DNA from 2 places in the Providencia sp. Marseille-Q8014 genome. Region 2 is predicted to be linked to the other one. Evidence: predicted binding sites of a transcription regulator. Region 2 holds the regulator's gene; the other holds the start of a gene.
What was found. The regulator PurR, encoded in region 2, represses purine synthesis genes. The targets are predictions, from matches to a motif close to CANGCAAACGTTTGCNTG.
Positions count from the first base shown of each region.

Region 1: the regulator PurR is predicted to act here: its motif matches at 4,178-4,195, upstream of serA (phosphoglycerate dehydrogenase).

Region 1 covers NZ_CBCOPT010000001.1:1,498,171-1,506,107, reverse strand. The annotation lists gene pepP (Xaa-Pro aminopeptidase) at 1-428, opposite strand, end outside; gene ACWPW6_RS06500 (YecA/YgfB family protein) at 702-1,277, opposite strand; gene zapA (cell division protein ZapA) at 1,452-1,781, shown strand; RNA gene ssrS (6S RNA) at 1,893-2,074, shown strand; gene ACWPW6_RS06485 (5-formyltetrahydrofolate cyclo-ligase) at 2,217-2,807, shown strand; gene serA (phosphoglycerate dehydrogenase) at 2,848-4,098, opposite strand; gene rpiA (ribose-5-phosphate isomerase RpiA) at 4,479-5,135, opposite strand; gene ACWPW6_RS06470 (LysR family transcriptional regulator ArgP) at 5,328-6,230, shown strand; gene ACWPW6_RS06465 (oxidative stress defense protein) at 6,227-6,961, opposite strand; gene argO (arginine exporter ArgO) at 7,075-7,695, opposite strand; gene mscS (small-conductance mechanosensitive channel MscS) at 7,903-7,937, opposite strand, start outside.
Region 2 covers NZ_CBCOPT010000001.1:2,513,912-2,521,848, reverse strand. The annotation lists gene cfa (cyclopropane fatty acyl phospholipid synthase) at 1-1,036, opposite strand, end outside; gene punC (purine nucleoside transporter PunC) at 1,399-2,619, opposite strand; gene punR (DNA-binding transcriptional activator PunR) at 2,743-3,648, shown strand; gene purR (HTH-type transcriptional repressor PurR) at 3,649-4,674, opposite strand; gene cydH (cytochrome bd-I oxidase subunit CydH) at 4,956-5,039, shown strand; gene sodB (superoxide dismutase [Fe]) at 5,117-5,695, opposite strand; gene ACWPW6_RS11045 (Grx4 family monothiol glutaredoxin) at 6,199-6,546, shown strand; gene rnt (ribonuclease T) at 6,653-7,294, opposite strand; gene gloA (lactoylglutathione lyase) at 7,413-7,820, opposite strand.

The DNA of each region.
Region 1 (7,937 bases), 1.0 Mb from region 2:
AGCGCGCCGAAAACTAACTTATCCGCATATTCAAATTCGCCTTGTGCATGATAAATGACATCAAGACCATTTAATAACTGATACAGTTGCTCTTCAATTTCATCAAAAGGCAGTGCTTTACTGATCCCTAATTTTTCCGGCGCAGCCTCTTGCCCTAACCGACGACCAAACCAAATTTCTGCGGTCAGGTCGCGAACACGGTTAAAGAGAACGGTGTGGCTGTGTTTTTCATCACTTTTAATTAACAGTAAAACGGCTTCAGGCTCACTAAACCCCGTCAAATAAAGAAAATCACTGTGCTGGCGATACGGGTATTCACAATCCGCGTTGCGTTGAGCGACGGGCGCTGAAAAAATAATAGCGGCACTTGCTGGCTCCATCTGAGCCAATAATGCGTTACGACGAGAAATAAATTCCTGTTTATTCATACCGTTTCTGCCTTATTATCTAGACTGTTGAGTTGAACGTTATACCTTTCTATTTTAAGCATATAGACTCGCCATTCTTCAAGTTGCCTCAGTACTGACACCATACAACGCTTTGAATGACGATGACTTCGCAAACATCCTAAGCTTCTTTCGAGTGTCACCTAGCAACAAGAAATTAGAGTACAACGGCAAGCGCTTAATCTGTATCTGTTTTGCCTTGTAAAGCGCAATTTAGCTCAAATAAGCAAATAGACTTAACAAAGCCAGACAGTATTAATGAAGAATAGGTTTATTATTCGCCGCTGTTTGCACTTTTTTGCCTTCGGTGAAAGAGATATAGCAAAGCTGTACAGCGACTCTGACATACTCCACCACCTCTTCCAACGCCTGTTCAAGCTCTTCTTGGTCTTCATCCTCATCGTAACCAAGCATGCCGATATTACGTAAATCAGTGATCACTTCACTGACTTCTTTTTTATCCGCTAATTTAGGTTGCGCCACACCAATTCCTAGTAAGAAATGATTAACCCAACCCGCTAAAGCATCCGCATGATCAAATACAGACGCATTGTCATCAGGAAAAAGCATAGAAAAAGCAAATTCGCTTTCATCTAACACTTGAAAAGTCGTATCGTAGAGTTCACGTAGCGGTTGAGCAACCGCTTGAGGGAAGGCTAAACCGTCATTAGCCAAATCATGGACTAATGTCTGCCAGCCGCCATCGCGGCTACCACCGCAAATCAGCCCAGTAATTAAGCCATGAATTTCTGCGGCGGTAAGTGCGATAGAATATTGTTGGAGAAGATTGTCCAACGTTTCATAGTTTGGTAAAGATTTTTGTATAGACATCTGAATTCGTCATGTTAGCTAATCATTCATGATATGCTACCATCAAGGATGGTCGCTGTACCAGTAAGCTTTTGAACTGTCTTTTGAATAAAGCAACCAATACTAGTGAAATAACATCTATTACTTTACGCCGAGCATTGTATTTGCGGCGAGTCCTATTCGTATGGAGGTATCATGTCCGCACAACCTGTTGACATTCAAATATTTGGGCGCTCAATGAGAGTCAACTGCCCTGTCGAACAAAAAGAAGCCCTGATTGCATCAGCCCAAGAACTTGAGCAACGCCTTCAAGATCTTAAAGATAGAAGTGGGGTCACCAACACAGAACAGCTTATTTTTATCGTTGCATTGAACGTGTGTCACGAATTAACACAAGAAAAGACAAAAACGCGTGATTATGCATATAATATGGAAGAGAAAATAAAAATGCTGCAACAAACCATTGAGCAAGCATTACATGATCAGGTGAAAATTACTGAGAGGCAGGTTATGCCTATCGGCTAAATTTGCTTAATAATCATACATTAGTATAAAAAAATAAACAAAAATGGGGTTGCTTTTTCAATCCAAACTCATACAATGAAGTACATAGAGTAACGATATGTACTCAAACAAATTTCTCTGAGATGCTCGTCAGTGGGTAAGTCCCCTGAGCCGATATTTCAAAAAAATAGAATGTGGTTATTGCGCTGGTGAGCACGCCTGATTCGCTCAGGAAGCCTAAAGGTTGCTAAACTGCGTTCACCTTGAACCAAGGGTTCAAGGGTTACAGCCTACAACGGCATCTTGGAGACCCTCATTTTTCTGTGACACTTCCCCCTGAGTTTACGTCTAGTACTACCATCTCGCGCTCATTACGCTATACTTCCAACGCTTACTCACAAATTTATCAACCCTTTAATAATAATAGCGTTAATAGCCTCTGAGGTTGCGGATCTTATGGAAGATAAGTTATCAGTCATGCGTCAACAAATTCGCCAATCCGTTCGTCAATTACGCCGACAGTTGACTCCAGAGCAACAACAACTGGCCGCGAAAAAAATCGTACAGCAGACTTTATCTCACCCTAAAATAGCTCAAGCGCAGCACATTGCTTTGTTTCTTTCTTTCGATGGTGAGATCCATACCCAGCCCTTAATCGATGCACTCTGGCAACAGGATAAAAAAGTCTACCTACCTGTATTACACCCCTTTAGCCGTCATCATCTGCTGTTTTTAAACTATGCGCCAACGACGCAATTAATCAAAAATAGATTTAACATCGATGAGCCACCACTCGATGTCACTCAAGTGCTACCTATCAATCAGTTAGATATCATGATGATCCCATTAGTTGCCTTTGATGAACAAGGCCAACGTTTAGGCATGGGGGGTGGCTTTTATGATAGAACCTTAGCTAACTGGCAACAGAAAGGCTTTTACCCCATTGGTTTGGCACACAATTGCCAGCGCGTTCCCTTGCTCCCTGTGGCACATTGGGATATCCCGCTACCTGAAATTATTACGCCCCAAAAAATATGGCACTGGTGATCCAGTGCCATCATGTGTATTCAATCTCGTTGGTTAACGATTAATATAATAATCGTGCACGGATCGTTCCCGGCAATTGTTTCAATTTAACCAAGATATCGTCAGCGTGGTCAGGTTGTTGAGTGATAATATCAATAACAACGTAACCTACGTTTCCTGAAGTACGTAAATACTGACCAACAACGTTGATATTATTTTCAGTAAATACTTGGTTAATGCTATTCATCATACCAGGACGGTTTTCGTGAATATGCAGTAAACGGTTAGTATCTTCTGTATGAACTGGCAGAGAAACTTCAGGGAAGTTCACCGCAGAAAGCGTCGAGCCATTGTCTGAATATTTCGCTAATTTACTTGCGACTTCTAGCCCAATATTTTCTTGCGCTTCTTCCGTTGAACCACCGATATGCGGAGTCAAAATCACATTATCAAATTTGATTAGCTCACTAATGAAGGGATCATTCGGGTCATTATTAGCAGCAGGCTCAGTCGGGAAGACATCGACAGCGGCACCCGATAAATGTTTACTCTCAAGGGCATCGGCTAAAGCAGGAATATCAACGACTGTTCCGCGTGAAGCGTTAATGAAAATAGCCCCTGGCTTCATCAATTCAAACTGCTCTTTTGCAAACATATTCTTGGTGCTCACTGTTTCAGGCACATGCAAGCTGACCACATCACTCATGTTCAATAGCTCAGCCATTGAGCGCACCTGTGTCGCGTTACCAAGAGGCAGTTTATTTTCGATATCATAAAAATAAACATCCATACCAATGCCTTCAGCCAATATACCTAGCTGAGTACCGATATGACCATAACCCACAATCCCTAGACGCTTACCGCGCGCTTCAAAACAACCTTTAGCTTGTTTTTCCCAAATACCGCGGTGCGCTTTCATGTTCGCTTCAGGTATGCGACGTAACAATAACAGTAATTGACCAAGCACCATCTCAGCGACAGAACGGGTATTTGAGAACGGTGCATTAAAAACTGGGATACCGCGTTTAGCCGCAGCATCTAAATCCACTTGGTTTGTACCGATACAAAAACAACCAACAGCAACCAATTTTTCAGCTGCTGCAAAAATATCTTCAGTCAGATGAGTACGGGAACGAATACCAACAAAACGCGCATCTTTAATTGCTTCTTTTAATTCTTCGTCCGACAACGCACTTTTGTGATATTCAATGTTGGTATAACCTGCTGCTTTTAAATTATCAACCGCGCTTTGGTGAACCCCTTCCAATAGTAAAAATTTAATTTTGTCTTTTTCCAAAGATACTTTGACCATTTACCCTACCCTATCATGCTTAAGATTTGTAACAGATGAACTGACCGTGTACCAACATAGCAAAAAACGGCACAGTATCAATACAATCGTTTGCCTAGTCCCTCTCACTAAACGCGATGAAAAAGAAGTAATATGGTAGAAAATCAGGGTGAGTAACACAAAATAAGGATTTTGCCTGCACTATAAGCATTAGTGTGAGATATATCACCAAAATAATCATAAATAAAAATTAGTGAAATTTTTTACGGGTCAGTGATACCGCTAAAATAGATAACAAAAATCCATGCCACATAAAAAATAAGCCAACCACATAATGGCTGGCTTATCTGATTGACGGCTAGGTAAGGCGATGACAATCAAATCATGATTGTCATGCTAATTTATTTAATGGTTTTAACACCGGCAGACGTTCCCATTAAAACAACATCAGCACCGCGATTTGCAAATAGGCCTACCGTTACAACGCCTGCTATCCCATTGATTTTATTTTCAAGAGCAACGGGGTCAACAATGCTAAGGTTGTGAACATCTAAAATAACATTACCATTATCTGTCACAACATTTTGACGATATTCAGGTGTTCCACCTAACTTAACAAGCTCTCTCGCAACATAGCTACGCGCCATCGGGATCACTTCAACAGGCAGTGGAAATTTGCCCAATACATCCACTTGTTTTGACTCATCAACAATACAAACAAATGTTTTAGAAATAGCTGCAACGATTTTTTCACGTGTTAAAGCCGCTCCACCACCTTTGATCATATTCATATGATGGTCAATTTCATCTGCACCATCAACATAAACATCCAGTGAGTCGACATCATTACAGTCAAGTACAGGGATACCTAATGATTTAAGCTTAGCGGTTGATGCTTCAGAACTTGATACCGCGCCTTCAATTTGGCCTTTCATGGTCGCCAGTGCATCAATAAAATGAGAAGCAGTAGAGCCTGTGCCAACCCCCACGATCGTACCCGGTTTTACGTATTCTAATGCTGCCCAACCTACTGCTTTTTTTAGTTCGTCCTGAGTCATGCCCATGCCTTCTATTATTTTTCACAAGTAAATAAAGTTTGTTGAATAAGCCTATTATATAACGGACCCTTAACAAGGTCAGCTTTGTTCGTTGTATTCTGTGATTCACACATTGTCATCAATATTACAGGAGTTCTGAAATAAAATATGGCATAGTGAGTAGTAGAATAACAACAAGGAGAATACCCCCTAATGAAGCGCCCTGATTACCGCGCGTTGCAAGCACTGGATGCTGTCATTCGTGAAAGAGGATTTGAGAGAGCGGCTCAAAAACTGTGTATTACACAATCTGCGGTTTCACAGCGGATCAAACAATTAGAAAATCTATTTGGTCAACCGCTACTCGTTCGAACAGTTCCGCCACATCCCACAGAGCAAGGGCAAAAGCTATTAGCCTTACTCCATCAGGTAGAATTACTCGAAGAACAGTGGCTAGGTGACGAAAATGGGGGTTCAACGCCACTATTACTTTCACTTGCGGTCAACGCCGACAGTTTGGCCACATGGCTATTACCAGCCCTGAATCCTGTTTTAGGTAACACCCCCATTCGCTTAAACATTCAAGTGGAAGATGAGACGCGCACACAAGAGCGTTTGAGACGAGGTGAAGTCGTGGGTGCTATCAGTATCCAACCTCAAGCACTACCGGGCTGTTTAGTTGATAAGCTAGGTGCTTTAGATTATATCTTTGTTGCCTCTCCCGATTTTGCTAGCAAATACTTCCCTGAAGGGGTCACACGTTCATCATTGCTTAAAGCACCAGCCGTTGCATTCGACCACCTTGATGACATGCACCAAGCTTTTGTTCAGCAGAATTTTGGCTTATCACCCGGTAGTGTGCCCTGTCATATAGTGAACTCATCAGAGGCATTCGTACAATTAGCAAAACAGGGCTCTACTTGCTGTATGATCCCACATTTGCAAATTGCCGATGAATTAAAAAATGGTGAACTGATAGATTTAACACCGGGCCTATGTCAGCGCCGGATGCTCTATTGGCATCGTTTTGCGCCTGAGAGCCGCACGATGAAGAAAGTCACTGACGCCCTGCTCAAAACAGGACGTCAAATGTTAAAACAAGAAGATGAACTTTAGCGTTTTAATTCAAAAACCACATCAACTTGGTCATTAAAATCAATACTCTGCTGCTCATAGGTTTCATTCACATCTCTCTCTGGGGCAGCAGAGAGTGCCATTTTACCTCTGTAATTCATCACTGGTGCAGGATATGGTACCGCATCTGGCGCTCGATAATTTACGCTATATACAGGCCCTAATTGAACATTGAAGCCTTTCGCTAACGCATTCGCTTGTTCAATCGCATTTTTAATGGCTTTTTCACGTGCTTCATCGCGATATTGTTGAGGGTTATTAACACCGAACTGTACCGCATTAATTTCATTAAGGCCCGCTTTTAACGCGCCATCAAGAAGTGTATTTAATTGATCAAGTTTCGTCACTTTCACTTCAACAGAGCGAACTGCGGTGTAACCGACAATCGATGACTTTTGCGAATCTTTATCATATTCATATTTAGGCTGAGTGCGCACATTCGCGGCATTGATATCTTTTTTCTCGATACCATTTTGTTTTAAAAATTCAAAATACTCAGCGACACGCTTATCAACACCAGCCTTCGCTGCCGCGGCATCCTTTTCGGTCACTTCAACATTGATATTTAATGTGGCCATATCGGGTGCCGCTTTAATTACCGCATTACCTGATGTTGTAATATGTGGCCCTTCAGGAAGCGGATTAGCTTGTGCAATAGCTGGAACCGCAACACCAGCCATCATGGCCGCAAGAACTAGAGACTTTAACTTCACAGGACCTCCTAATAAATAATAATAAGAAAGTTGTAGTGACACATTATCTAGTCTACAACCCTGCCTAAACCTTAACACATCCTATGTGAAATTATTTTCGGATTAATAAGAAATTACCAATAACTTATCCCCTGTCTCGCTAATTGAAATGCGATGAACCACATGACCAGCCCAACAAAGAGATTAATGACCCGCTGTGAACGAGGTGTTTTTAATACAGGAGAAAACCAAGCTGCTAATAGTGACAAGGCAAAAAACCAACTAAAAGATGCGGTCAATGCTCCCGCGGTAAACCAAGGTCGTAGCTGGCTTTCTAGCTGTCCTCCTACACTACCTAACACCACAAATGTATCTAAATAAACATGAGGATTTAGCCATGTGACAGCAAATAGCGTCACCACCACTCGCCAACGACTAATGACCTTATTTTCTGCTTGAATAACCACATCATCGTGACTGATAGCTGTCCGAAATGCACCATAACCATACCAAACCAGAAATACGACACCAGCCCAAGTGATCAACTGCATTAACATTTCGGACTGACTCAATAACGCGCTTCCACCAAATACCCCCGCGACAATTAAAACGGTATCACTTAAAGCGCATAAAAATGCACTCATGATATGATATTGCTTGCGACTTCCCTGCTGTAAAACGAATGCATTTTGTGGCCCAAGAGGAAGGATCATTGCAGCCCCCAATAAAGCGCCTTGAATATAAATAGTAAACATGCATAAATTCCTAATAATTATTCATATTTTATACACGCAAATTCTAGCGAGAAAAAATTATTAGTGAAAATTATTAATTCTTATCGAACATTAGAAAAATTTATTTGGATAAATGAGTCAAAAACCGCAAGAAAAGAAGGAGAAAAGGTGAAAAAAAATGAGCCAATCCAATGAATCAGCTCATTTCTAAATAGTCTGCTAATAATCTTATTCAGCAGAATCTTTTTTTACCGCCACTGGAT
Region 2 (7,937 bases):
ACATACGTTTAAAGCGAGGCGTATAATTCTCGCTTAATTCAGGCCAGCTATTTAAAAAGCGCTCATACCAAGCCATGAGCGTTTTGTCATAATCAGCACCAAAATTATGCCAATCTTCCATGACAAATTTTCCTTCACTGGATTGACCTATATTTTGAATGGAAGGAAGTACGCCATTGGGGAATATATATTTACCGATCCATGAGTCGACATTTACCTTATTTTTATTAGAGCCAATGGTATGTAACAAAAATAAGCCATCGTCTTTAATATTGCGGCGTGCTACATCAAAATAGGTTGCATAATTTTTAGGTCCAACATGTTCGAACATACCGACAGAAACGATACGATCGAATTTATCATTTAGTTCGCGATAGTCTTGCAAGATAATATTAACATCTAGGCCAGCGCAACGTTCTTGAGCCAATTTTTGTTGTTCTTTAGAAATGGTAACACCGGTAACAGATGCGCCATAATGGCGTGCAGCATAAGCACTTAGGCCACCCCATCCGCATCCAATATCTAACAGACGCATACCCGGCTCAATTTGCAATTTGCGACAGATTAAATCTAATTTATTTTCTTGTGCTTGCTCAAGTGTCGTTGCATGATTCCAATAGCCACAAGAATATTGCATATAAGGATCTAGCATTAGGGTAAAAAGATCATTTCCCAAATCATAATGTTCTTCCCCAACAATCCAAGAGCGTTTCTCTGTTTGCAAATTTCGTAGGCGCGCCATGGCGATTTTCATGATATCTGTGAGGTTATTTGGCAGCTTTGTATCAAGCTTGGCTTTTAAAACTTTATAAAAAAAGATATCCAAGCGTTCACAGTCCCACCAACCGTCCATGTAACTCTCGCCTAGACCGAGAGAACCTTTTTGCAGAACCCTTTTATAAAAATCAGTATTATGTATTTGGATGTCGAACGGTCTAGAGCCGTTTATTTCAATTCCAGCTTGATTTAATAAAGATTCTGCGATTCTTTGCCAATTAGAAACTTTAGTTTTGGTTTCATCTACACAAGTGCTCATATGCTCTCCAACTTGAGATGAAGGTTTTTGAGATAGAATTTCAGCTTGCTGAAGGTGTAGGATTGCGAAGAATTGCTTCACAAAGACAGGAACGCATTTATACCGTCGCGCCCTGAGTTTAAACCATGAATATCGTATTAACTCAAAAATCACTTCGGACTAAGTATTATCCGAGTATAGAAGTGATAATTTTATTTAACAATGGCGAAAAATGTCACTTTTGGTAAAAAAGGAGAATTTTAAGCGATAACACTGAATTAGAGTATCAGATAAGGTGTGGATAATCATAGAAAGATGGTCGGAAGAGGGTTTTTTGAGGAAATCAGCCACGACAAAGCAGTGGCTGATGAGTTAACAGGTTGTTAATTCTGATAACTTGTTCTTTCATTAGTCTGTTTGGTGCAATCTTTTGTATATTGCATAAAATAACCAATAACCATCGGTATGATGGTCACCGCCATGACACCGGTTGTCGATAATAAAGGATCGAAAGGTAACGCTGAAACCAATAAACTGGCTAAAAAACATAAACCAAGTTGCAAAGCATTTTGTAATGCAGCGGCTTTACCGCTAGCCTGTGGATAGGTATTGAGTGCTTTTGACACCGCGATTGGATAAGACGCCCCATTCATTGCTGCCATAAAACAGAATGGAATTAAGATCATGGTGAGGCTCGGTGTTGTGTATATCGCCATCAAAAAGAGTATCGACATGCTCACCGCATAACCGACCAACAGTAATGGAAATAATACTTCAGCACGAATTTTGATTAATAGAAAACGGCAGCCATAGCCACCAATAATAAATGCTAGCGTTTGTGGGATGTAGCTCAAACCAATATCAGCAGGGTTAAAACCCATATTTCTTAAAATAAATGGTGAACCTGTTAACCAAGCAAAAAAACCCGCACTACATGAAGCGTAGACTAACACGTTACCACTATAGATACGTGAACCCAGTAGTTTTAAAAACGAAATAGATTCTTGGTCATGGGAATCCACCGTCATGTCTTTTGAAGGATTCTTTTTCAATAACAGGGTTGGAATTAACAATAAAATACCAACAGCCATTAAGACAATAAAAATAATTTCCCAATTATAATGTTCAAGAACCCATGCACCTAATAACGGTGCTAAAGCCGGAGAAAGAGCCACTAAAGGCATAATCGAAGCAAAGACTTTTTGAGTGCTCGCAGCATCATAGCGGTCAATGACCAGAGCTTGCCAGAGCACAGCCGCACTACAGACGCCAACCGCCTGTAAAAAACGCAAAATAAGGAGTTGAGTCGCATCCGTTACCCATAAAATGCCTAAACAGCTCACAATGAATAACGATAAACCTGCGATCAATATCGGTTTGCGTCCCAGTTTGTCAGATAATGGCCCCCACAAAAGTTGTGCAAAGGCAAAACCAGCTAAGAAAATGCTCAAAGAAGCACTAATCGCACCTTCAGAAGTGTTTAATGCCGTTTGCATTGAACCAAATGCAGGCAGGTACATATCGATGGCTAAAAAACCAAGCATACTCAAACCAGCAAGGTAAAGCATAAAGCCTGGGGAGTTTTTTGTCGCAGAATTTGTCATGGAAGCTTACTTATCCAGAATTTACATAATTGTTAACAGAGACTCTATTTTATAGGTTGTATTTTTACATTGTGAAACGGTAATATTTGGAATCTGCTATCAAAATTTTTGAAGGGTATCATTATGTGGTCAGCTCATGCTCTAGAAGTTATTGATGCCGTTGCAAGAACGGGAAGTTTTAGTGGCGCTGCGGAAGAACTGCATCGTGTTCCTTCTGCAATTAGCTATACGGTTAAGCAAGTAGAGGAATGGCTTGCTGTACCTATCTTTGAACGTCGTCACCGCGATGTTGCCTTAACTGAGGCAGGGGAGATTTTCATCAAGCAAAGTCGCTCCGTTATCAAAAAAATGATACAAACGCGTCACCAATGTCAACAGGCAGCAAATGGTTGGCGAGGGCAGTTTAGTATCGCGGTAGATTGTATTGTCAAACCTCAGCGAACAGAGCAACTGATCTTAGATTTCTATCGTCATTTTCCTGATATCGAATTATATATTCATCCTGAAGTGTTTAACGGCGTATGGGATGCACTCGCCGATGGGCGTGTTGATGTTGCGATTGGTGCGACGCGCGCTTCACCCATCGGAGAGCGTTATAGTTTTCGTGATATGGGGTTTATGTCATGGCGTTGTGTGGCCAGTCCAAACCATCCTCTGGCACAGCTAAAAGGAAAATTGACAGACGATCAAATGCGCGAATACCCAAGTTTATGCCTTGAAGATACCTCACGTAACTTGCCGAAAAGAGATACATGGGCATTAGATAATCAGCGGCGTTTAGTGGTGCCTTTTTGGGAAAATGGTATGACATGTCTTGTTAATGGCTTATGTGTTGGCATGGTACCTGAGCACCGAGCAAAGCCCTTTTGTGATGAGGGGAAATTAGCCCAATTGCAGCTATCTCAGCCATTCCCTCCGAGTCCTTGCTGTTTAACGTGGGTGGAAAAGAATACATCACCGGCGTTGAGTTGGTTACTTGAATATCTTGGGGATAGTGAAACACTCAACGCCGAATGGTTAGCGCCTTAATTAACGACGGTAGTCAATAAATGGTCCGTCAGCAACAGAACGACGCTCAACTAGGCGAGGATGGACTTCAATCGTTTGTGCATCTTCGCGCTTGTTCACAATACGATCAAGCAGCATAGCGAATGCCATCTGGCCTAGACGCTCTTTAGGCTGGTGGATAGTCGTCAACGCGGGAGTAAAATAACGCGCATTGCGCACATTATCATAGCCAATGATAGAAATGTCTTGAGGAACACGCAATCCCATCTCATCCGCAGCGCAAATTGCGCCCATCGCCATAATGTCACCGCCACAGAACACGGCAGTAGGTTTTTGCTTATTGCTTAAGATCTGCATCATTGCTTTATAACCAGATTCTGGTTCAAAGTCGCCTTGCACGATCCATTCATCACGTAAAGTCACTTTCGCTTCTTCCATGGCTTTTTTAAAACCCGTCAGTCGACCAATACCGGTGTTGCGTTCTAAAGAGCCAGGGATCACGCCGATGTCACGGTGACCACGATCAATTAAATAACGACCTGCGAGGTAACCGCCATGAAAAGAGTTATCAATGATACTGTCGGTAAAATCACCACGGGAAGTGCCCCAGTCCATGACGACCATAGGAATATTGCGATAATCTTCCAGCATATGGATTAGTTTATCGGGATATTCAGAACACATGACGAGTAGCCCATCAACACGCTTTTGCGCAAGCATTTGTAAGTAAGCTTGTTGCTTACCTAAGTTATTATGAGAGTTACATAAAATAAGGGTATAACCTTTCTCATAGCAACTATTCTCGACTGACTCAATCACTTCAGCAAAATAAGGCGCCTCACTTGATGTCGCGAGTAGGCCAATTGATTTTGTATGATTAACTTTCAAACTACGAGCAACAGCACTCGGTGAATAGTTGAGTTCTTTTATCGCAGCCCAAACAGCCGCTTTAGTATCATCAGCTACGAAGCGCGTTTTGTTTATTACATGGGATACGGTTGTGGTGGAGACGCCAGCGCGCTTCGCCACATCTTTAATCGTTGCCATGGGAAAAAAAAACTCCTGACCAATAATCGGTCTTGTTATGAATTCTTATTAAAAAATTACCTAATATTACCTACATATTGAGGCATAGTGCCTTAACTGGCAATAATTTAGCGATTAGTTATCGATTTTGTCTGATCTAGCGCAAAAACAAAAGAAATAATTGATGTTATAACCTGTGATATAGACACTGGTTTTTATAAATCGTCATGTCATACTTATTTAACCATGTATAAGTTATGGTTATTTTGCTGGTTAACTGTTCGTTATGATGAGAGGGACTCATGGATACAGATTTTAAATTTGGACTATTAGCAGCGTTAGGTTCTTTGGCTGTGATCATTGCTTTTGCAGTACATATTTTTTAATTTTACTGTTTAATTAAAGGTGAAATTAAGAAGGGCGAGTATTGACTCGCCCTTTAGCTATTCTCTAAAGAAAATGATTAAGCGAGGTTTTCTTCAACGAATTTCCAGTTGACTAAGGCCCAGAAGTTCTCTAGGTATTTAGGGCGCGCATTACGGTAATCAATGTAATAAGCGTGTTCCCAAATATCGACAGTGAGGATAGGTTTATCATCACCAGAGATAGGGGTTGCCGCATTTGATGTATTCACAATAGCTAAGCTGCCATCGGTTTTTTGAACCAGCCAAGTCCAACCGGCACCGAAATTTTTAATCGCAGCATCTGTGAACTGTTGTTTGAATTCAGCGAAAGAACCAAAAGCTTTATTAATGGCTTCAGCAACTTTACCGGTTGGTTCTCCACCCGCATTTGGTGCTAAGCAGTGCCAGTAAAAAGTATGGTTCCAAACCTGTGCGGCGTTATTAAAAATACCCGCATCTGAAGTCTTGATGATCTCTTCCAGTGATTTACCTTCGAAAGCCGTACCTTTGACTAAATTGTTGAGATTAACAACATAGGTATTATGGTGTTTACCATAGTGATACTCTAAGGTTTCTTCCGAGATATAAGGTTCTAGCGCATTTTTAGCATAAGGTAGAGCGGGAAGTTCAAATGACATTGCGTACTCCTTGTTTGCGTTTAAAACAACACATATGGGTGTGGTGCTCATAAAAGTGAGCAAATAATTTAATACGTATATCTTGCTATGAGTTATACACGAACCGAACGTTCATGCGGTCTTGCTTATTCTTTAATAGATTAATAATAGCATGAGATGCTTGCCGAGTTATAGGCATGGATATTCTGCGTCATATATTACCAAATTTTTTCAACAAAAACACCTTAAAATCATAGAGATAATTATCTTAATCAATAGAGTTTAAGATCGCGCTTTTCTGCCTTGCTGAAGGAAGTTCGTGTAACTTAAAACGGGATTCTAGAAAAAATCCCTTTTTCCAGCTTGGAGTGCTATAGTAATACCCCTGTAAAACTGGCATATTGTATGAAACAATCACGTTTTAACATTCCGGTCAAATATTCTAGCTTAGTCGCCATCGTTGAGAAAATGGCTGACGATGGCGACTGACTGCAAATCAGCACCCATGTTCTAAGGAAGTAAAAATGACGACAATTGAAAGAATCGAGCGCCAAATTAAAGAAAACCCAATCCTTCTGTACATGAAAGGCTCTCCTAAGCTCCCTAGCTGTGGTTTTTCTGCTCAGGCAGTTCAAGCTTTATCTGCTTGTGGTGAACGTTTCGCTTATGTCGATATTCTGCAAAATCCAGATATTCGTGCAGAACTACCAAAATACGCTAATTGGCCAACTTTCCCACAATTATGGGTTGATGGTGAGCTAGTAGGCGGTTGCGATATCATCATGGAAATGTATCAGCGCGGTGAACTCCAGTCACTGATTAAAGAAACTGCTGATAAGTATCGCTCTGCGGATGAGACTCGTGCGGAGTAAGTATCTGCTTAGTTAAGAACGCCGAGTAAATCTAAAAAACCGTATTAGCCCCATAGGTTAAGCTAATGCGGTTTTTTTGTATCTTAAGGGGCTTAAGGGGGCGGGGTTACTCTTGCTCTGCGAGTGGCCAACCACCTAGCTTTTTCCATTTATTTACTAATTCACAGAACAACAGTGCGGTACGATTCGTATCATATAAGGCCCCGTGAGCTTGCTTGCCATCAAATGGAATACCCGCTGTCACACAAGCTTTCGCTAAAATCGTTTGTCCGAAAACCAGACCACTTAATGCCGCAGTATCGAATGTGGCAAATGGGTGGAATGGATTACGTTTTAAGCCTGCACGTTCAGCTGCATTCATGACAAAACTATGATCGAATGTCGCATTATGAGCAACAATAATGGCTCGATTACAATCGGTAGCTTTCATCCCTTTGCGTACCATTTTAAAAATAGCGTGCAAAGCGTCGTATTCACTAACTGCACCACGTAATGGGTTAGTGGGATCAATGCCGGTGAAGGCTAAAGCTGTTGGTTCTAAATTTGCTCCCTCAAAGGGTTCTACATGAAAATGTAAGGTCTCATCAGGGGATAACCAGCCGTCTTTATCCATTTTTAAAGTAATGGCGGCAATTTCAAGTAGGCCATCCGTTTTGGCGTTAAACCCACCCGTTTCCACATCAATGACGACAGGATAGTATCCTCTGAAGCGGTTAACGAGTGCATTGGGATTATTTTTATCAGACATTAGGTTTTTATATTAGGTTTCTGGTTAGTGGCTATTATGCCAAAGCCAAAAAAATTTTGCAGATAAACTAAAACTAGGCAGGAAGCACACTGCCTAGTGATTCACTCATCAAGGTAAATTAATTACCTAGGCCTTTACTGGCACTTTTATTTTCAATCAACTCGATTTTGTAGCCATCGGGATCTTCAACAAAAGCAATAATCGTGCTGCCCCCTTTTACAGGGCCTGCTTCTCGAGTGACGTTACCACCCGCGTGACGAATATCTTCGCAGGTTTGAGCAACATTATCGACACCAAGCGCAATATGGCCAAAGGCGGTTCCCATCTCGTAGCTATCAACACCCCAGTTATAGGTTAGCTCAATGACTGCACCTTCACTTTCGTCACTGTAACCGACGAATGCCAACGAATATTTATACTCAGGGTTTTCACTGGTACGCAGTAGACGCATACCCAAAACCTTAGTATAAAAATCTATTGAACGCTGCATATCTGTCACACGTAACATAGTATGTAGTAAGCGCATAAAGAACTCCCTTAAAAGTAACTAAGTGAAACTGAATCGTTTAACGATCAATATAACGCACCTATAGGATCGAACACAATGAAATAGGTTTATTTATTAACCAAATAGTAGATATAA